2 regions of the Nisaea sediminum genome follow, and region 1 is predicted to be linked to the other one. Evidence: predicted binding sites of a transcription regulator. Region 1 holds the regulator's gene; the other holds the start of a gene.
The links. Region 1 encodes HrcA, which represses chaperone genes, less so after heat shock. Its sites were predicted from a motif close to GTTAGCACTCNCCNNNGGNGAGTGCTAAC; they were not measured.
Positions count from the first base shown of each region.

Region 2: the regulator HrcA is predicted to act here: its motif matches at 5,373-5,401, upstream of groES (co-chaperone GroES).

Region 1 covers NZ_JACZCQ010000006.1:605,491-615,742, reverse strand. Annotated here, with positions in the region: gene IG122_RS14920 (penicillin-binding protein activator) at 1-1,048, shown strand, start outside; gene hemW (radical SAM family heme chaperone HemW) at 1,045-2,259, opposite strand; gene rdgB (RdgB/HAM1 family non-canonical purine NTP pyrophosphatase) at 2,249-2,884, opposite strand; gene rph (ribonuclease PH) at 2,888-3,619, opposite strand; gene hrcA (heat-inducible transcriptional repressor HrcA) at 3,796-4,839, shown strand; gene grpE (nucleotide exchange factor GrpE) at 4,974-5,615, shown strand; gene IG122_RS14890 (DUF1848 domain-containing protein) at 5,652-6,527, opposite strand; gene dnaK (molecular chaperone DnaK) at 6,707-8,656, shown strand; gene dnaJ (molecular chaperone DnaJ) at 8,788-9,918, shown strand; gene IG122_RS14875 (PadR family transcriptional regulator) at 10,070-10,252, opposite strand, start outside.
Region 2 covers NZ_JACZCQ010000006.1:32,968-43,219, forward strand. Annotated here, with positions in the region: gene IG122_RS12135 (tellurite resistance TerB family protein) at 1-256, shown strand, start outside; gene IG122_RS12140 (NAD(P)-dependent oxidoreductase) at 274-1,182, shown strand; gene IG122_RS12145 (HAD family hydrolase) at 1,179-1,805, shown strand; gene IG122_RS12150 (sulfite exporter TauE/SafE family protein) at 1,851-2,600, shown strand; gene IG122_RS12155 (PAS domain-containing protein) at 2,615-3,190, opposite strand; gene groL (chaperonin GroEL) at 3,349-4,995, opposite strand; gene groES (co-chaperone GroES) at 5,013-5,303, opposite strand; gene IG122_RS12170 (Usg family protein) at 5,673-5,936, shown strand; gene IG122_RS12175 (COX15/CtaA family protein) at 6,030-7,097, shown strand; gene IG122_RS12180 (tetratricopeptide repeat protein) at 7,120-9,474, opposite strand; gene IG122_RS12185 (ArgE/DapE family deacylase) at 9,736-10,252, shown strand, end outside.

The DNA.
Region 1 (10,252 bases):
CTTCGATATTGCCGGCGAAGATTTCAATCTGATGGTCTACGACACCCAGGGGACACCCGAAGGTGCGGAAGATGCGGCCCGGCTCGCCGTCGCCGACGGCGCGCGGATCGTGCTCGGCCCGCTCTATGGCCGCTCTGCGGCAGCCGTCCGGCCGATCATCGCGGGGGCCGGGATCAATGCCGTTGCCTTCTCGAACGACCGCAGCGTCGCCGGCCCGCCGGTCTATCTGATGGGCCTGATGCCGCAGCAGCAGATCGAGCGCGTCATCCGCTACGCGGTGCAGAAGGGATATCGCCGGCTCGGCCTGCTTCTGCCGCATGGAAGTTACGGCGATCTGGTGCTCGAGAGCGCGCGCTCGGCCTCGATCGGTGCCGGCGCCGAGATCACCCGGATCGCTTACTACGATCCACTCGCCACCGATTTCACTGAAACGGCCCGTGCCTTCGCCGAGTATGACAGCCGACGGGAATCTCTGAAGATCCAGAAGGACGAACTCGCCGGACGAACGGACGAGATCTCCCGCCAGACGCTGGCTCGACTCCAGTCGATGGATACGCTCGGCGATCCGCCCTATGACGCGATCCTGATTCCCGAAGGCGGCAATGTGCTGCGGACCATCGCGCCGCTGCTGGCCTATTACGATGTCGACACGCGGCGTGTGAAACTGCTCGGAACGGCGCAGTGGGAGGATCCGAGCCTCGGGACCGAGCCGAGCCTGGTCGGCGGCTGGTTCGCCGCGCCGCCCGCGCTCTACCGGGAGAATTTCGCGCTGCGCTACGAGGCGGCCTTCGGACGGCGGCCCTCGGGCCTTGCCGCGCTCGCCTATGACAGCATCGCGCTCACGGTTTCGCTGCAGCGTGGCGAGACGGGACCGGATTTCGGCGGCGGTGCGCTGATGGCGGAAAGCGGGTTCGTGGCATTGAACGGTCTCTTTCGCTTCGTCGCCGACGGCACCAACCAGCGCGGCCTCGCGATTTTCGAAATCAAGGACCGCGCCCTCGAGGTTATCGATACGGCACCGGAACGGTTTGACGGTCTGACGAACTAGGCGAGTTCGGGCAGACGCGCCGTCAAGGCGGCGATGACCGCATTGAGGCGCTGCCGGCCTTCCAGTGTGGCCGCGAGCCGGTCTCCGATCGGCTCGATATAGCCGGCCTCTTCGAGATCTGCGAGCAGCGGGCGCCCGAACAGGGACTCCAGGTCGCGCCCCGCTTCCGCTTCGAGCCGCGCCCGGTCGATGCCCTCGGCGAGGCGGAGGCCCATCATCAGCATTTCGGTCAGGCGTCCGGCGCGGTCGACCTCTTCGCTTGCGGCGATCCCGCTTCCTGTCTTCTCGACCCGGTCGAGCCAGATCGCCGGGGCGCGGCGGGTATGTATCGCACGCGTAACGAGTGAACCGTTGGGGCTGTTGCCACGCAGGCGGGAATGGGCGCCCGGACCGACGCCCGCATAATCGTGATAGCGCCAGTAGATCAGGTTGTGCCGGCATTCCGCGCCGGCGCGGGCATGGTTCGAGACCTCGTAGGCAGGCATCCCCGCAGCGTCCAGAACCTCCTGGGTCGCCTCGTAGAGCGCGGCCTGGTTCTCGTCCTCCGGCAACACGATCTCGCCCTTCGCATGGCGGGCGAAGAACGGGGTCTCCGGCTCGATCGTGAGCTGGTAGAGCGAGATATGGTCGGCCGCGAGGACCAGCGCCTCCTTCAGCTCGGCCTTCCAGGCCGCCACGGTTTGCTCCGGGCGGGCATAAATGAGGTCGAAGGACATGCGCTCGAAATTATCCCGCGCGACAGCGATCGCCTCGCGGGCCTGCGCCGCGTCGTGGGTGCGGCCGAGAAACGCCAGATCCCGGTCGTTCAGCGCCTGGATACCGAGCGAGACCCGGTTGACCCCTGCCTCCCGGAACGCGGCGAACTTCTCCGCCTCGACCGAGGTGGGGTTGGCCTCGAGGGAGATCTCGACCTGGTTGCGCCAGGGCCAGAGCCGGTGGATCTCGTCGATCACGGCGGCGACGGTCTCCGGCTCCATCAGCGACGGCGTGCCGCCCCCGAAGAAGATGCTGGAAACGGTCCGTTCCGGCGCCAGTGCATGGAAATGCGCAAGCTCGGTTTTCAGCGCCGCGCGCCAGCGTGCGTGGTCGATCCGCGCCGAGACATGGCTGTTGAAGTCGCAATAGGGGCATTTGGAGAGGCAGAAGGGCCAGTGGACATAGACCCCGAACGGCTCCGCCGCCGCGCGCTCCATCTCTGCCTTATCCGGCATCGCCTGAGGTGCCGTCGAGACCGACCTGCTTCAGCAGCTTCTCGAAGGCGACGGCCCGATGGCTGACGGAATGTTTCCAATCCGAATTGACTTCACCAAAGGTCTTCTCGTGCCCCTCGGGGACGAACATCGGATCGTAGCCGAAGCCGTTCGCGCCGCGCGGCGGCCAGACGAGATCGCCCCACACGCGGCCCTCGACGGATTCCGTATGTCCGTCGGGCCAGCAGATCGTGAGCGCGCAGACGAAGGCGGCCGAACGATCCGTGTTGCCGGCGGCGGCCTTTTCCTGAAGCGCGTCCTCGACCTTGCGCATGGCGATCGAGAAATCCTTCTCCGGTCCCGCCCAGCGCGCGGAGTAGATCCCCGGATTGCCGTCCAGCGCGGTCACGCTCAGCCCGGAATCGTCCGCCAGCGCCGGCAGGCCGGACCGTTCCGCCGCGGCGCAGGCCTTCAGCTCCGCGTTGGCGATATAGGTGGTTCCGGTTTCTTCCGGTTCCGGCAGCCCGAGCTCGCCGGCGGAGACCACCTCGATGCCGAGCGGGCCGACCAGATCCCGGATCTCCCGCAGCTTGCCCTGGTTGTGGCTCGCGATGACCAGCTTCTTATCGGTAAAAGCCCGGCCCATTGCTCAGCCCTCGATGGCTTTTTTCTGCAGCGCGACCAGGTCTGCGACCCCGGCGCGCGCCAGCTTCAGCATCTCGGTGAAGGCCTCGTCGCCGAACGGGTCCTCTTCCGCCGTCGCCTGGATCTCGACGATCCCGGCATTGCCTGTCAGAACGAAGTTGGCATCGGCCTCGGCGCCGGAATCCTCGATATAGTCGAGGTCGAGCACCGGGGTGCCTTTATAGATGCCGCAGGAAACCGCCGCGACATGGTCGATCAGCGGGACCTCGGGCAGCGCGCCGAGCTTGACCAGCTTCTGGAAAGCAAGATGCAGGGCGACGAAAGAGCCGGTGATCGAGGCGGTGCGGGTGCCGCCGTCCGCCTGCAGCACATCGCAATCGACCTTGATCTGCCGCTCGCCCATGGCCTTCAGATTGGTGACGGCGCGCAGCGAGCGCCCGATCAGGCGCTGGATTTCCTGGGTCCGTCCGCTCTGCTTGCCGCGCGCGGCCTCGCGGTCGGTCCGCGTGTGGGTAGAGCGCGGCAGCATGCCGTATTCCGCGGTCACCCAGCCGCTGCCGGAATTGCGCAGGAACGGCGGCACGCGGTCCTCGACGGACGCGGTGCAGAGCACATGGGTATCGCCGAATCTGGCGAGGCAGGAACCCTCGGCATATTTGGCGAAACCCGGCTCCAGAATGACGTTGCGCATCTGGTCGGGGCTGCGCCCGGACGGGCGTTCGGCGGTTCCGGCCATGGAAGTCTCCTCTTCGGTATCCGGCCTGATAGGCCCGCGTCCTGCGGGTCCATGCCGGTCTCTGGATCGTCTGTTCGAAATCGCGCGCAACCTACTATCGGCGGCACGGTACGTCCATCATTCAAGGCGCATTGACGGTGCGACGGGGGCTCCCTAGATTTTCCGTCATGGAACACATGTCAGGCATCGGGGCTCTGAACGCCCGCTCGCGGGAAATCCTGCAACAGATTGTCGACACTTATGTAGAGACGGGCGAGCCGATCGGCTCGCGGACGATCTCGCGCCGCCTCGGCGAGGTGCTGTCCCCGGCAACGATCCGCAATGTCATGGCCGATCTCGAGGAAGCGGGCCTGCTTTACGCCCCACATACCTCCGCTGGCCGGCTGCCGACCGAGCGTGGCCTGCGCATCGTGGTCGACGGGCTGCTGGAGATCGGCGGCGACCTGAGCGAGGAAGAGCGGGGCAAGATCGACTCCCTGCTCGCCGCGAATGGCCGCGGTTATGACGAGGTTCTGGACGAGGCGACGCGCGCGCTGGCCGGCCTTTCGTCCTGCGCCGGTCTGGTGATCTCCCCGAAATCGGAGCCGTCGCTGCGCCACATCGAATTCGTGCCGCTGGCTGCCGGACGGGCGCTCGTCGTGCTGGTGAACGAGCTCGGCCTGGTGGAGAACCGGGTGATCGAGCTGCCTGTCGATCTTCCGGCTTCGGCGCTCGTGCAGGCGACCAACTTCCTGAATACCCGCTTCCACGGAGCCTCGCTCGATCAGGCGCTAAAGTCCATCAAGGCGGAGATCGAGCACCGCAGGATAGAGCTCGACGAGCTCACGGCGCGCGTGGTCGAGGACGGTCTCGCGCTGCTGGCGGGTGGGCCCGACGACGGTTCGCTCATTGTGCGCGGCCAGTCGCGCCTGCTTGAGGATGTCTCTGCGGTCGAGGATCTGGAGCGGATCCGCCTGCTGTTCGACCAGCTCGAACAGAAGCAGGGCATGCTGAAGCTGCTGCAGGCGACGGGCGATGCCGACGGCGTGCAGATCTTCATCGGGGCGGAAAACCAGCTATTCGAACATACCGGCTGCTCGATGATCCTCTCGCCCTACCGGGATACGAAGAAGCGTGTGGTCGGTGCCATTGGCGTAATCGGACCGACGCGGATGAATTACGCCCGCATCATTCCCATGGTCGATTACACCGCACGGCTGATCGGCCGCGTCATTGGCTGATCAGAGGAGCGTTGATCCGGGGGCCGAGCCGCGCTAAAGCAGGCGCTCCGGGCCCGGAATGATTGATTTCCCATTCCGGCCGCCCACATTTGGGCCTGACTTTCAGGATCTCTAGACGGGAAAGAGCCAGACCGATGGCCGAACAAGGCAAGAAAACCGAGCAACACGCCAACCAGGACGCGCCGGGCGACGAGCCGCTTGTCAATCCGGATGACGGGATTCTCGACATGGACGCGCTGATGGGCGGCCTGAAGAACGAGGATAGCGACGCGGAGGCCGACGATGATCGCGCCGACGACGAGGTTCAACAGCTCAAGGATCAGCTGATCCGCACGCTCGCGGAGCTGGAAAACACGCGGAAACGGGCGGAGCGCGATGTCGCGCAGGCGCGCAAGTTCGCGATCACCGATTTCGCCCGGGATCTGCTCAGCGCGTCCGATAATCTGCGCCGGGCGCTCGAATCCGCGCCGGAAGACCGCGACGAGCTCGACATCACCCTGAAGAACCTGGTGATCGGTGTCGAGATGACCGAGAAGGAACTGCTCGGCGTGTTCGAGAAGCACGGCATCCGCAAGATTGATCCGCTCGGCGACAAGTTCGACTACAACCTGCACCAGGCAATGTTCGAGGTTCCGGACGCCAAGACAGAGCCGGGCACCGTCGTGCAGGTGATGCAGCCGGGCTACGTGCTGCAGGACCGCCTTCTGCGGGCCGCGATGGTTGGGGTCTCGAAGAGCCCGGACGATAAGAAGGAAACGGTCGACACCACGGCGTAACGCATTCCGCGCCAGCGCTTCATCATCCGGCCGGCGTCAGGGCAGCAGCGCCTCACCGGCCGGATCGTGCCGCTTCAGGGCGGTTTTCGCCCGCTCCCGCTTCTCGACCGCATAACAATAGACGCATCCGTGTGGACAGCTGTCATAGCTGCCGATGTCCCGGGATTCCGCGCAGAGACACCCCGGACGGTTGCCTTTCTGCCGGACCTTGAGCGGGCGTCCGGCGATATCCGCGAGCCGTTCCGCGTCGATGCAGCGTGCGGGTGAGAGGGCTCCGCCGAGAAGCTCGGGCTGCGAACATAGCGTCGGGCGAAGACCCGCCTCCGCGGCGATCGCGGCGAGTTCCTGCAACAACGCGGATTTCTCTTCCGGCCCGGGATCGCGCCAATCGAAGCCGCTCTGCCGGGCGCTTTCCTCGGTGTTGCGGCGGCTCTTGCGATAGATATGCGCGGCAGAGAAAGTGACTTCATCGACACTGCCGGCGAGCGCGCGGGCGAGGAGGGCTACGGTCTCCCGGTGGAAATCCGGCGGCGTGAGACTGGACCAGAAAACCGGATCGTAGCGCCAGACCACTGCCCTTGGTCCAAACCGTTCCGATAAAGAAACAATATCGGCGAGGGCGGTCTCGACCGGCGGAACGCGCTGCTCGAGCGCGGACGGATATCCGGTGACCGTGTATTGCACGACGAAGGGCACGCGATCCGCGGCGAGGGTTTCGAATATTGCCCGGGCCGGCCTGGCGTTTCGGGTCCAGAAGACATAACCGTCCACCTCCTCCGGCCGGAGCCCGACCCGTGACGGTTTGCCGCTGTAGGGGTTCGGTACAAGAGCGTATCCGGCCTCGATCCGCGCCTTCAGCCACGCGCTGTAGAAGGCCGGGATGTCGGTGCGGTAGCTCGCGGAGATGATCATATCGGCGCCGATTCCCGGAAAATTGGCTCTAATGGGACTTGCGGGTCGCGAAATCCTATTCCACTTGGTTGCAGCGCGGCCACACCACGCCTATATAGCGGTTGGCTTGAACGTACCAATCGGGAACGGGAACGGCGCTTCGAGAAGGCCGTCAACGTTTGCTGAAAGACGAGGAAAACATGAGCAAAGTAATCGGTATCGACCTGGGAACCACCAATTCCTGTATCGCGTTCATGGACGGCAAGGACGCGAAAGTGATTGAGAATGCCGAAGGCGCGCGCACGACGCCGTCGATGGTGGCCTTCGCCGAAAGCGGCGAACGTCTCGTCGGCCAGGCCGCGAAGCGCCAGGCAGTAACCAACCCGGAAAATACCCTTTTCGCGATCAAGCGCCTGATCGGCCGCCGCTTCGACGACAAGGCCTCCAAGCGCTTCAACGACCTGGTCCCCTACAAGGTCGTCTCCGGCGAGAACGGCGACGCCTGGGTTGAAGCGCGCGGCGAGAAATACAGCCCGAGCCAGATCTCCAGCTTCACCCTGCGCAAGCTGAAGGAAGATGCCGAGGCCTATCTCGGCGATACGGTCGACCAGGCGGTCATCACCGTCCCGGCCTACTTCAACGACGCCCAGCGCCAGGCGACCAAGGATGCCGGCAAGATCGCGGGCCTCGAGGTTCTGCGCATCATCAACGAGCCGACCGCTGCCGCGCTCGCCTACGGTCTCGACAAGAAGAATACCGGCACCATCGCGGTCTATGACCTTGGCGGCGGCACCTTCGACGTCTCGATCCTGGAGATCGGCGACGGCGTGTTCGAGGTGAAGTCCACCAACGGCGATACCTTCCTCGGCGGTGAAGATTTCGACCAGCGCGTGATCGATTATCTGGCCGACGAGTTCAAGAAAGAGAACGGCATTGACCTGCGCAAGGACAAGCTTGCGCTGCAGCGCCTGAAGGAAGCCGGCGAAAAGGCCAAGATCGAGCTCTCCAGTTCGATGCAGACCGAAGTGAACCTGCCCTTCATCACTGCGGATCAGTCCGGTCCGAAGCACCTGAACATCAAGCTGACCCGGGCGAAGCTCGAGGCGCTGGTGGACGATCTGGTGCAGCGGACGGTCGAGCCCTGCAAGGCGGCCCTGAAGGACGCGGGCGTCTCCGCCGGCGAGATCGACGAGGTGATCCTGGTCGGCGGCATGACCCGCATGCCGAAGATCGTCGAGACGGTGAAGAACTTCTTCGGCCGTGAGCCGCATCGCGGCGTGAACCCGGACGAGGTCGTGGCGCTCGGCGCGGCGATCCAGGCCGGCGTTCTGAAGGGCGACGTGAAGGACGTCCTGCTGCTCGACGTGACCCCGCTGTCGCTCGGCATCGAGACCCTGGGCGGCGTCTTCACCCGTCTGATCGATCGCAACACGACGATCCCGACGAAGAAGAGCCAGACCTTCTCCACCGCCGAGGATAACCAGACCGCCGTGACGATCCGGGTGTTCCAGGGCGAACGCGAGATGGCGGCCGACAATAAGCTGCTCGGCCAGTTCGACCTTGTCGGCATTCCGGGTGCGCCGCGCGGCGTGCCGCAGATCGAGGTCACCTTCGACATCGACGCGAACGGCATCGTCAACGTTTCGGCCAAGGATAAGGCCACCGGCAAGGAACAGCAGATCCGCATCCAGGCCTCCGGCGGCCTGTCCGACGAGGATATCGAGCGGATGGTCAAGGAAGCGGAAGCCAATTCCGAGTCCGACAAGGCCCGTCGCGAGCTGGTCGAGACCAAGAACCAGGCCGATGCCGCGGTCCATGGCACCGAGAAGATGCTGGCCGAACACGGAGACAAGATCTCCGAGGCCGAGCGGGGTGAGATCGACGGCCACCTGACCGCCCTGCGCACCGCGATGGAAGGCGAGGACGGGGCCGAGATCAAGGCCAAGATGGAAGCTCTCCAGCAGGCCTCGATGAAGCTCGGCGAAGCCATGTACAAGGCGCAGCAGGATGCCTCCGCCGGTGAAGCCGGCCCGGACATGGGCGGCGACGCGGGGAGTTCCGCGGGCGGCGACAGCGCGTCCAGCGATGACGTCGTCGATGCGGACTTCGAAGAAGTCGACGATCAGAACCGCGACAACAAGTCCGCCTGATCCCAACGGTTCGGGCGGAGGAGCCGATGACCAGTCCCTGGCATCGTCCTCCGCCCGGTTCCGATCCGGAAAGGCAGGCGGTTCACATCTTTGCCGGACTGCCGACACCGTTGCGGGGACGATGACGCGCCATGGCAAAAAGAGATTATTACGAGGTTCTGGGGGTCCAGCGCGGTGCTTCAGATGCGGAGATGAAATCCGCCTATCGCAAGCTCGCGATGCAGTATCACCCCGACCGAAATCCTGACAATCCGGACGCGGAGGCCAAGTTCAAGGAGCTGAACGAGGCCTATGACGTCCTGAAGGACGAGCAGAAGCGGGCGGCCTACGACCGTTTCGGCCACGACGCCTTCGAGGGCGGCATGGGCGGCGCCGGTGGAGGCGCCGGGTTCGGCGGTGCCGGTTTTGGCGGTTTCGCCGATATCTTCGACGAGATGTTCGGCGACTTCATGGGCGGGCGGCGTGGCGGCAACCGCCGGGGCTCCGACCTCCGCTATAATATGTCGATCACGCTGGAAGAAGCTTTCAAGGGCAAGCAGGCCGAGATTCACATTCCGAGTTCCGTGCAGTGCGAGGAGTGCCACGGATCCGGCGCCGAGAAAGGCACCGATCCGGTGACCTGCACGACCTGTCAGGGACATGGCAAAGTGCGGGCCCAGCAGGGCTTCTTCACGATCGAGCGGACCTGCCCCCATTGCGGCGGCAACGGCACGCGGATCGAGAAACCGTGCAAAACCTGCGGCGGCGCCGGCCGCACGCAGAAGGAAAAGACCCTGTCGGTAAACATCCCGGCGGGCGTCGAGGACGGCACCCGGATCCGGCTCAGCGGCGAGGGCGAGGTCGGACCGCGGGGCACCCCGCCGGGCGATCTCTATCTCTTCCTCTCCATCGCCGAGCATCCGATCTTCAAGCGCGAGGGTGCAGACGTCTATTGCCGCGTACCCCTGCCGATGACGACGGCCGCACTGGGCGGACAGATCGAGGTTCCGACCATCGAGGGCGGGCGTGCCCGCATCCAGGTCGGTCCCGGCACTCAGACCGGCAAGCAGTTCCGTCTCAAGGGCAAGGGCATGTCGGTTCTGCGCAGTCCCGCCCGCGGCGATCAGTATGTCGAGGTCGCGGTCGAAACCCCGGTGAACCTGACCAAGAAGCAGCGCGAGCTGCTGGAGGAGTTCGCCGGCGAGCAGAACGAGAAGACCAGCCCGCAGTCGGCCGGATTCTTCGACAAGGTGAAAGAACTCTGGGATGACCTGAGGGAGTGATCCCTTTTCGAGCTGCTCTCCGATACAGGACGCCGGCCCATCGAGGCCGGCGTTTTTGTTTCCAAATCGGTAGGGCCGCTATCTTGGCGAAAATCCGGTCGGGCACCGGGAGCACCGGTATTCCTTTGGGTATTACTCTTTAATGCATTGATTATCTTGATTCAATTTCGATGGCATTGACGATCGCGCGGCCCTCGTGCCGGAGGAACTCCAGCGCTGCCCGGCGGATCGCCAGTGCGTATCGTACCGTGAAGCGCTCGGTATTGGACATCTCGCGCAAGGGTAAGGCCAGAAGCGCCCTGATCTCCTGGTTCAGGACACCGACCCGCTCCTC
Region 2 (10,252 bases), 570 kb from region 1:
GATCGCAGGCTCCTGCATCGACCTGTTGAGCGAGCCGGATGGGCTCGACGCGGCGGTCGACCAGATCAAGCGCACACTGCCGGACCATCTCGGAGCGACCGCCTATGCGCTCGCCTGCGACGTTGTCGCCGCCGACGGCACGGCCACGCAGGAAGAACTGCGGTTCCTTGAGATCCTGCGCCACGAGCTGAATGTCGACCGTCTGACCGCGGCTGCCATCGAGCGCGGTTCGGCCGCGCGCTACGCGAGATCTTAAGCGGAGGGGGCCGCGCCATGTCGGCCCAGAAACCACTCGACGGAAGACGGATCGGTCTGATCGGCCTCGGCCGGCGCGGCCTCGCGGTTGCGCGCAAACTGACCGAAAACGGTGCGCGTCTCCATGTCTGGACCCGGAACACGGCGAAAGCGGTGGGACTGGCGGAGGCGCATCCGCTGATCGAGGTCGAACCCTGCCCCCGGGATGTCGCGCGCTATACCGAGGCGACGCTGGTCGCGGTCAATAGCGACAAGGCGCTCGAACGGGTGATCTTCGACCCGGATGAGGACCGTTACGGGGTTTTGCACGGCACACCTCCGGAAGGGCTGATTGTCGATATCGGCGAAACCGGCCCCAAGATCACACGGACATTCGCGGATAGGGTGCGTCAGAGCGGACGCCTCTGGATCGACGCGCCGATTACCGAGGCGGCTCTCGGCGGCACGCTCTCCGTCGGTGGTCAGGATACGGCCTTCGCCCGGATCTGGCCGGTCCTCCACGTGCTTTCGAAAAAGGTTCTCCATGCAGGCCCGATCGGCTCCGGCCAGGCGATCCGGACTTGCGGGGCCGCGATCCACGGCCAGATGGTACAGGCTCTCGCGGAGGGTCTGGCGCTCGCCGCCGCCTCCGGTGTCGAAGCCGAGGCGTTGCTCGCCGCCCTTGCCGACAGCGCGGTCGGCGGCGCCGTCCTCAACGAGACCGGCCGCAGGATGGCGGACCGCGAATTCCGCGCCGGCCGCACCGTCCGGATGCAGGCGGAACTGACCGCGCAAGCCAAGGACCTCGCCCGCGCCGCGGGCCTCACGCTCGGCGGCCTCGACAGCAATGCCGCGCATTGGGAAACCCTGGTCGACGGGGGGCAGGGCGAACTCGACATTTCCTCGCTGATCCTCGAGATCGCCGAAGCGCCGAAGGACCTGGAATGAGCGCCGTCGGGGCCGTTCTGTTCGATATCGGCAATGTTCTGATCCACTGGGACCCGCGCCATCTCTATCGAAAGATCTTCAGGACGCCGGACGGTGCTCCCGACGAGGCGCGCATGGAGTGGTTCCTCGGCGCGATTTGCACCACCCCGTGGCATATCCGGCACGATCTCGGACGGCCACCGGAGGAACAGATCGCCGACCTGATCCGGCTTCATCCTGAGCACCGGACGGAAATCGAGGCCTTCTATGGCCGTTTCCAGGAGATGATCCCGGGCCCGCTCGACGGTATCGTCGCGGCCAAGCAAAGGATGAGGACAGCCGGGATCCCGGTCTACGGCCTGACCAATTTCGGCGCGGAGACCTTCCGCGAGACGCGCGAACGTTTCGGCTTCCTCAAGGATTTCGACGGCGTGGCGGTCTCCGGCGAGGAAGGCATCATCAAGCCGGATCCACGGATCTTCGAACTTTGCATCTCGCGCTTCGGCCTCGTTCCGGAACGCACGCTCTTCGTCGACGATTCGTCGCGTAACATCGCGGCGGCGGACGAACTCGGCTTTCGGACCCATCACTTCGTCAGCGAGAGCGCGTGCCTCGAAGCCTTCAGGAAATGCGCGCTTATCTAGGGTCTGCCGATTGCGGTGTCCCCCGGAGCGGGTAGACTGCCGCCCATGCAATACGATCCGGCCCTTCTCGCGGCCATCACCGGAACATTTCTGCTCGCAGGGACCGTCAAGGGCGTGATCGGCCTCGGTCTGCCGACCGTCACGCTTGGCCTCATGACCCTGCTGCTCGATCTGCCGAGCGCCATGGCGCTTCTGGTCGTGCCTTCTCTTGCCACCAATATCTGGCAAGCCTCCGTCGGCGGGAACGCGCGGGCCATCCTCGCAAGGATCTGGCCGTTCCTCGCCACCGCGACACTGACGATCTGGATCGGCGCCCAGGCGCTGAGCCGCGTCGATCTCTCCTATCTCTCCGCCCTGCTCGGCCTGCTGCTGGTCGCCTATGCGGCCAGCGGCCTCGCGGGGTTCCGGCTTTCCCTCTCGCCAAGGAGAGCACGCTGGAGCGGCCCGCTGTTCGGAACGGTCAACGGCATCCTGACCGGAATGACCGGATCCTTCATGGTCCCCGGCGTCCTCTATCTGCAGGCGCTGGGCCTCACCCGCGACATGCTGGTGCAGGCAATGGGAATGCTCTTCCTCCTGTCGACCGCGGCCCTCGCCCTCGCGCTCGGGCAGAACGGCCTCGTGAGCGCCGAACTCGGCATGGTCTCGGCATTGGGGCTGGTGCCGGCGCTCCTCGGCATGGTGCTGGGGCAGAAGATCCGCAGCCGTCTTTCCGAGGATCGGTTCAGACGGGTCTTCTATCTCGGAATTTTCGTGCTCGGTCTCTACATCGCCGCGCGCGCGATAGAGCTCTGACCCCGACACATAGCTCAAACGTGGCGGCGCCAGAGTTCCCGGCCGCTCGAGATGAGGGTCTGGTCGAACATCGGGCCCCTGGGCTCGCCGGCCTTCCGGGGCTCAACCTCCTCCTCATACCTGCTGCGGAAGACGTTTATGAAGAGGATCATATCGACCGTCCTGCCGTCCGCCGCGAGAGGAAAGAGGACGCGCCGCACCTTCAGGAAATTCTTGTCCCGAAACTCGAACACACTGTCACTGACGACCGGACTCGTGGCGGTCAAGACGGAGCGGTAAAGATCCAGGAGGAAGGCACCGTAGTCGCCGAGCTTGATTTCCCCGACATCCTTGCCCGTGAAATCCTCACCGAAGATGTTGTTCAGGTGAGTGCCGAGAAGCCGGTAGCGAAACGCCTGTCCGCCTTCGAGCACGTCAATGAGGCCTATATGGGGGAGCAGATCCGGGATCTCCGTCGGATCGATGTCCCGCCGTCCCGGCAATCCACCTGCAGACTTCTTGCTCCGCCAGTAAGCGATCAGCCGTTCGATCCGATCCTCGATCGGAGGAACGATCTCTTCCAGACGCCCTGCAGACGCGTCACCCTCCATATCCAGCGACCAATCCCGAAAGAGAAAGTTCAAGTCACGGAATGCAGCCCGACCACCCTACCAAAATTTTGATCTGACGCAAATTTTTGCCAGAGAACGACAAAAAACCCTCCAGGGAGCTCCCTGGAGGGTTTCTTGGATTTATGCGGAAGGCTGACTTAGAAGCCCATGCCGCCCATGTCCGGCATGCCGCCACCCGGCATGCCGCCGCCGGCACCTTTCGGTTCCGGCTTCTCGGCGACCATCGCTTCCGTGGTGATCAGCAGACCCGCAACGGAGCCGGCGTTCTGCAGCGCGGAACGAACGACCTTGGCCGGGTCGATGATGCCGGCCTTCACCAGATTGGTGAATTTGCCCTTCTGCGCATCGAAGCCCCAGTCGGTGTCCTTGGACTCGAGCATCTTGCCGACGATGACGGAACCATCTTCACCAGCGTTCTCGGCGATCTGACGTGCCGGGACCTGGATGGCCTTGCGCACGATGTTGACACCGATCTTCTGGTCTTCGTTTTCCAGCTTGATCTTGTCGAGAGCCTTGACGGCATAGAGCAGGGCGGTACCGCCGCCCGGAACGATGCCTTCCTCGACCGCGGCGCGGGTCGCGTGCATCGCGTCGTCGACACGATCCTTGCGTTCCTTCACCTCGATCTCGGTGGCGCCGCCGACGCGGATCACCGCGACGCCGCCAGCCAGCTTCGCGAGACGCTCCTGGAGCTTCTCACGGTCGTAGTCGGAGGAGGTTTCCTCGATCTGCGCCCGGATCTGGTTGCAGCGGGCCTCGATGTCCTTCTTCTTGCCGGCGCCGTCGACGACCGTCGTCTCGTCCTTGGAGATCTGGACGCGCTTGGCGGTGCCGAGCATGTCGACGGTAACGTTCTCGAGCTGGATGCCGAGGTCTTCGCTGACGACGGTGCCACCGGTCAGGATGGCAATGTCTTCCAGCATGGCCTTGCGGCGATCGCCGAAGCCCGGAGCCTTGACGGCGGCAACCTTCAGGCCGCCACGCAGCTTGTTGACGACGAGCGTGGCGAGCGCTTCGCCTTCGACGTCCTCAGCAATGATGAGGAGCGGCTTGCCGGACTGCACGACCTGCTCGAGAACCGGCAGCATCGCCTGCAGGTTGGAGAGCTTCTTTTCGTGCAGCAGGATGTACGGGCTTTCCAGCTCGCAGGTCATCTTGTCGGCGTTGGTGACGAAGTACGGGGAGAGATAGCCGCGGTCGAACTGCATGCCCTCGACAACGTCGAGTTCGGTGTGCAGGGACTTGGCTTCCTCGACCGTGATCACGCCCTCGTTGCCGACCTTCTCCATCGCCTTGGCGATCATTTCGCCGATTTCGGCTTCGCCGTTGGCGGAGATGGTGCCGACCTGAGCGACCTCACCGGAGGTGGAGATCTTCTTGGCGCGCTTCTGGATATCGGCAACGACGGCCTCGATGGCGGTGTCGATGCCGCGCTTCAGGTCCATCGGGTTCATGCCGGCGGCGACGGCCTTGGAGCCTTCGCGCACGATGGCCTGAGCCAGAACCGTAGCGGTGGTGGTGCCGTCACCGGCGATGTCGTTCGCCTTGGAGGCGACTTCGCGCACCATCTGTGCGCCCATGTTCTCGAACTTGTCGGACAGTTCGATTTCCTTGGCAACGGTCACGCCGTCCTTGGAGATGCGCGGGGCACCGAAGGACTTGTCGAGAACGACGTTGCGGCCTTTCGGGCCCAGGGTAACCTTGACGGCATCCGCGAGCACATCCACGCCCTTGAGAAGGCGGGCGCGTGCATCGGTGCCGAACTTGACGTCTTTAGCAGCCATGATGGATCAGTCCTTTCTTAGGATTCCAGAACGCCCATGATGTCGGACTCTTTCATGATCAGCAGTTCTTCACCGTTGATCTTGACCTCGGTGCCCGACCATTTGCCGAACAGAACCTTGTCGCCGGCCTTGACGTCGAGCGGCTGGACCTTACCGGTCTCGTCGCGCGCGCCGGAGCCAGCGGCGACAACTTCGCCCTGCATCGGCTTTTCCTTGGCGGAATCGGGAATAATGATGCCCCCGGCTGTCTTCTCCTCGCCTTCAGTGCGACGGACAACAACCCGGTCATGCAATGGCCTGAACTTCATGCCATAACCTCCGAAAAACTCGTCTGAGTGACGTTTTCTAACTGAGCGCTCGCCGTGGCGAACCTAATTATTAGCACTCACCAACGGCGAGTGCTGACGATGTAGGGAAGCGCGAAACCACTGTCAAGGAATAGCCAAGCGAGTCTGGAAAAATTTTCGGACCGAGAAGAGGCGGGACGCGGTCCACACGAGACCGGCAGATGGGGCCGCCGGGGAGGATTTCCAAACGGAATCTTGCGGAATAGCGGTGAGAGACCCCTAGCAGCAATCAAACCGATTTGCTGCTAATCAATTGATTTTATTTAGTTATTGCGAGGCGCCGCTGTTCTACATCAAAATTTCCGCAATCACAATTGATGGAGTTCATGAATGTCGATTGAGCCTGTCGTCCTGTTCGAGCGCCGCGTGACGACCGCGGAAATTCTCTACCGCATGCCGGACTATCCGGATCTGCTGCAAAGCTTCGTCTGGCAGACACACGACGTCGTTCCGAAATTCCCGCGTCTGAGGCGCTTCCTCGATCATTGGCGGCTCAATATCGAAGCGCAGATTCACTCTGTTCAGATCTGCGCCGGCTCCCTGACCGGGACGGCCAACTTCAACGCCGCGGACATCGAATTCCGGCTTCACTGACACCACCCGCGCGGGTGCGGCATTGCATCCATTTGACCTCCGCCGCACCCGACGCCACATTCCGCCGGTCGTTTTGTCCAAACGGAGAGTGGCGTGAACCCGTCCAGCCCGTCCTACAGCCCCGCCCTGCCGGAACACGCCGCAGCCGACCGGTCCGTCGCCTACTGGCTCGCCGGGGTCGCCGTCATGGTGTTTCTGATGATCGTGATCGGCGGCATCACGCGGCTGACCGAGTCCGGCCTATCGATGGCCGAATGGCGCCCCTTCATCGGCTGGATCCCGCCCCTGAGCGAGGCGGAATGGTATCGGGTCTTCTCGCTTTATCAGGACACGCCGGAATTCCAGAAGGTCAATTCCTGGATGACCATCGAGGACTTCAAGCAGATCTTCTTCTGGGAATATCTGCACCGCGTCTGGGGGCGGCTGATCGGAATCGCCTTCGCCGCCCCGTTCCTGATCCTCGCCGTCTTTGGCAAGATCCGCCGCGCGCTCTACCCGCGGCTCGGCCTGCTCTTCCTGCTCGGCGCCCTGCAGGGCGCGATCGGCTGGTGGATGGTGAAGAGCGGCCTGGTCGACAATCCGGCGGTCAGCCAGTACCGGCTCGCGATCCATCTCGGCGTCGCCTTCGCCATTCTCGGCGTGCTGCTCTGGACCGTACTCGGCCTGCTCCGTCTCCCCGGTGAAGGGGACAGGCACCTCAGGCGCCATGCCGTCGCGGTGCTGCATCTGATCGCCCTGACGGTGATCGCGGGCGCCTTCGTCGCCGGGCTCGATGCGGGCCTGATCTACAACACCTTCCCGCTGATGAACGGGCATGTCGTCCCGCCGGACTACGCCTTCGCCGAGCCGTTCTGGATCAACATCTTCGAGAATCCCGCGACGGTGCAATTCAATCACCGCGTCATTGCCATCCTCACCTTTGCCGCGATCGTCTGGCTCCTGGTGCGGGCCATGCGTTCCGAAGACCTTGCGCCCCGCACCCGGCTTGCCGTTCACGCGCTTGCGGGGATGGGTGCGATACAGGTCGCACTCGGGATCTCAACCCTGCTCGCCCAGGTCCCGGTATGGCTCGGCGCGGCGCATCAGGGCGGCGCGGCGCTAACCTTCGCAGCCGCGGTCTGGGTGCTTTTCGAATTGTCGGGTCCGCGCGGCGCCCGCTGAGCGACGCCTCCGCCGGCGGACCTCAGTCCGTGCTCTTCCATTCCGCAAGGAAGCGCCGGAACGCGTCGCGCCCGACCTTCGCGACCATATCGACCTGATCGAAGGACCGCGGTTCGGGCAGGTAGGACAGAACGGCCTCCATGAAACGATCGGCATCCTGCGTTTGCGGAGGCTCGCCGTCGAAGGAGACATAGAGCGGATTGCGCAGGGCCCACTGCCTGCCCGGGCTCCAGAGCCTGCTGCGAACGATCTGCTCCGCAAGATCCCGAACGCTGTTCCGGCTCTTCAGCCGGGCCGGGTAATGACCCGTTTTCGCGCGCTCTTCCTCGTTGTAGTCGAGAACGATGCAGCCGAACCTCTGCGGATCCACCAGAACCTCGCTGTCATCCAGACTGCCGGTCGACATGAGGACGAAATCCACCAGCCCGTTGTCCGTCATCGGCAGACGCGGAAACCAGAAGCCTTTCAACACATCCGCCGTCGCGAAGAACAGCTGCGGCTGCAGATTATCGATCCGAAGCCCGTTTGGCAGACGCGTGAACAGCCGTGACGGATCGGACGGGATGGAATCAAGCGTCGGGCCTGCCGCGTTGAAATAGATCCGCGCGGAACTGTTCCCCGCGAAGACCCGGACCATCTCCTCCGGCGATATGCTGAGAGACCCGTCGGCGGCGATCATGCCGTCGAAAACTGGTTCCGCCGCCTCCCCGGCAACCCAGAGATCGACGGTGAAGGCCGCTTTCAGACCGGCTGTCTCCGCCCGTTCCAAGAGGTAGGCCATCGAGCCGTCGGAGAAGATATAGTCGGCCACGAGACCGATGAAGTCCGCGCCCTCGTCGCGTGCCAGAAACATGGACGCCCAGTGACTGAGGGACAGCGCCTGATAGGAACTTGCCTGGAGACCCGATTGCAGGATCGGGCTCACATTGAGGAAGACCGTCCGGTGCCGGCCGCAAAAACTCCGGAACACCGGATCGGCCTGCAACCGCTTCCAGTCTTCCGGCGTGGTGAAGAAATGGAATACCGTCTCGCCGGTCTCCCAGAGCTTGCGGTTCCGCGCCCCGAACAGCGACGGCAGGCTGTATTTCAGCCACATGTCGACATATTTCGCCCCCCAGACGGGCAACGAAATAATGCGCCGCTTGCTTGAGCTCCAGCTGTGAGGCTGTTCCTTGTAAGCGGTCAGCAGACCGAGAAGCAGCTTCAGCTTCCTGAAATTGAACTGGCTGTCCGGATCGCCGCCGAGCGCCGGATCGAGCAAGTCCGCGAACCGGGCGCAGTCCTCGATTTCTCCCTGGAACAGCAGGAAATACAGGAACAACAGACACCCGATATCGTGCTCCATAGAGGGGTCGCGTCGCTCGAGGCCGTCCCTGACCTCCCGGAAAAAACGCAGCAGCTCGACCTCTGTCGCTCCCAGATCCCCCATCGCAAAGGCCATCTCCGCGAGGAAGAACCGCATCTGCGGAGAGCGCCCTGCCCCGAGCCGGACGCGGCGCAAGGCCTCGACCGCCCGCGCGGCGAATTCGCGTCCCCGACGGTGCCCCGCCAGCAACTGGATCACCAGCATCCAGGCGCGCGGATTTTCCCGGCCGCACATCGCCGCCGCAGTGGCCGCGAAACTGGGGTCCTCGTGCTTCCATTCGGCGTCGACCATCCGCTGCCACAGGATCGGCTCCGCAGGCGCCAGGATCAGTGCCCGTTTCAGCATGGGCGTCGCCTCGCCGCCGCGCCGCCGGCTCCACAAGAGGTCCTGGTAGGCGATCCAGCCCTGCGGATCCCTCGGCTGCAGGATCTTGCTGAACCGCCGGTAAAGCTTCTCGGCGCCGTTGACGTCGTTTGCATTCTGATAAAGTTGAGCCAGCGGCAGCATATCTCCGGAAAGTTCCGGCGACACGACAAGCGACCGCTTCAGATCGCTGCGCGCGGACCCAACATCGCTTTGACCGAACTGGATCTTCGCGCGGATGGAAAATGCCTGGCTGGAGAAATCACCGAGGATGACGTTCCGCCGGGCATGAACGAGAGCATTCGTCGCCGCGCCGCGCGCCGCCAGGAATTTCAGAATCCTGAGCTGCGCACCGCCGGATTGCGGATGCGCCAGGGCGGCTCGGCGCAGAGCGCGATCCGCTACATCGGCCTGCCCCACATTCTCGGCCGCCTCGGCGAGCCGGAACTGCGCCAACTCATCCGCCGGCTTGGCACCTGCCACCGCCTTCAGGATCTGGAAGGCCGATGCATGGTTCCCGCCGGCGAGCAGTACGATACCGGTCAATTCATGGGCGTCGATATTGTTCGGATCGGCGGCGAGAACGTCCTGCAGAAGCCTGGCGGCCGCCGCCAGATCGTTCGCCCGGTAGGCGCGGACGGCCCGCAAGTAGGTTTCACGGAGGGCCTTCCGGGAATCATCCGAAGCGTGAATCGGGGAATTTCCAGCCGTCAAATCCGTGCTCGCCATGCTTGATTATGAATCGAGACATTTGCCACAGCGCAAACGATGCGACAGGATCGAACGGTGATCGTCCGATTGCAACCCACACGTAAGCGACTTCCCACCGGCGATGGCTCTCCCTGTTCGACCTGCGACGGCAGACCGAACCGGACGAGGCCGATCGCAAGACCAGTTGAAGGATTGAGCATGCCAGACCAGAGCGTTGCGACCGCTATCCTGCGGGCGGTAGATGATGGATTCGACGAACAGCTTCAACTGAGCCAGGAACTGGTGCGCTGCCCTTCCACGCGGGGTCAGGAAGCGACTGCGCAGGATCTGATGGCGCGCGCCGCCCGGGACTTCGGCTACGCGGTCGACATGTGGCGGATCGACCCGGACGAAATCTCGAAACATCCGGGTTTCTCGCCGGTCGATGTGTCCTACGAGAACGCCTATACGGTCGTCGCCTCCTGGCGGCCGGAGACCCCGAAGGGCCGCTCGCTGATCCTGAACGGACATGTCGACGTGGTTCCGATCGGCCCGGAGAAGATGTGGACCCGGGCGCCCTTCGGCGGCGAGATCGACGGCGACTGGATGTATGGCCGCGGCGCCGGCGACATGAAGACCGGCACGGTGAGTGCCCTCTATGCCCTCGAAGGATTGAGGCGCGCCGGTTACAGGCCGGCGGCGCCGGTGCATTTCGAGTCCGTGATCGAGGAGGAAT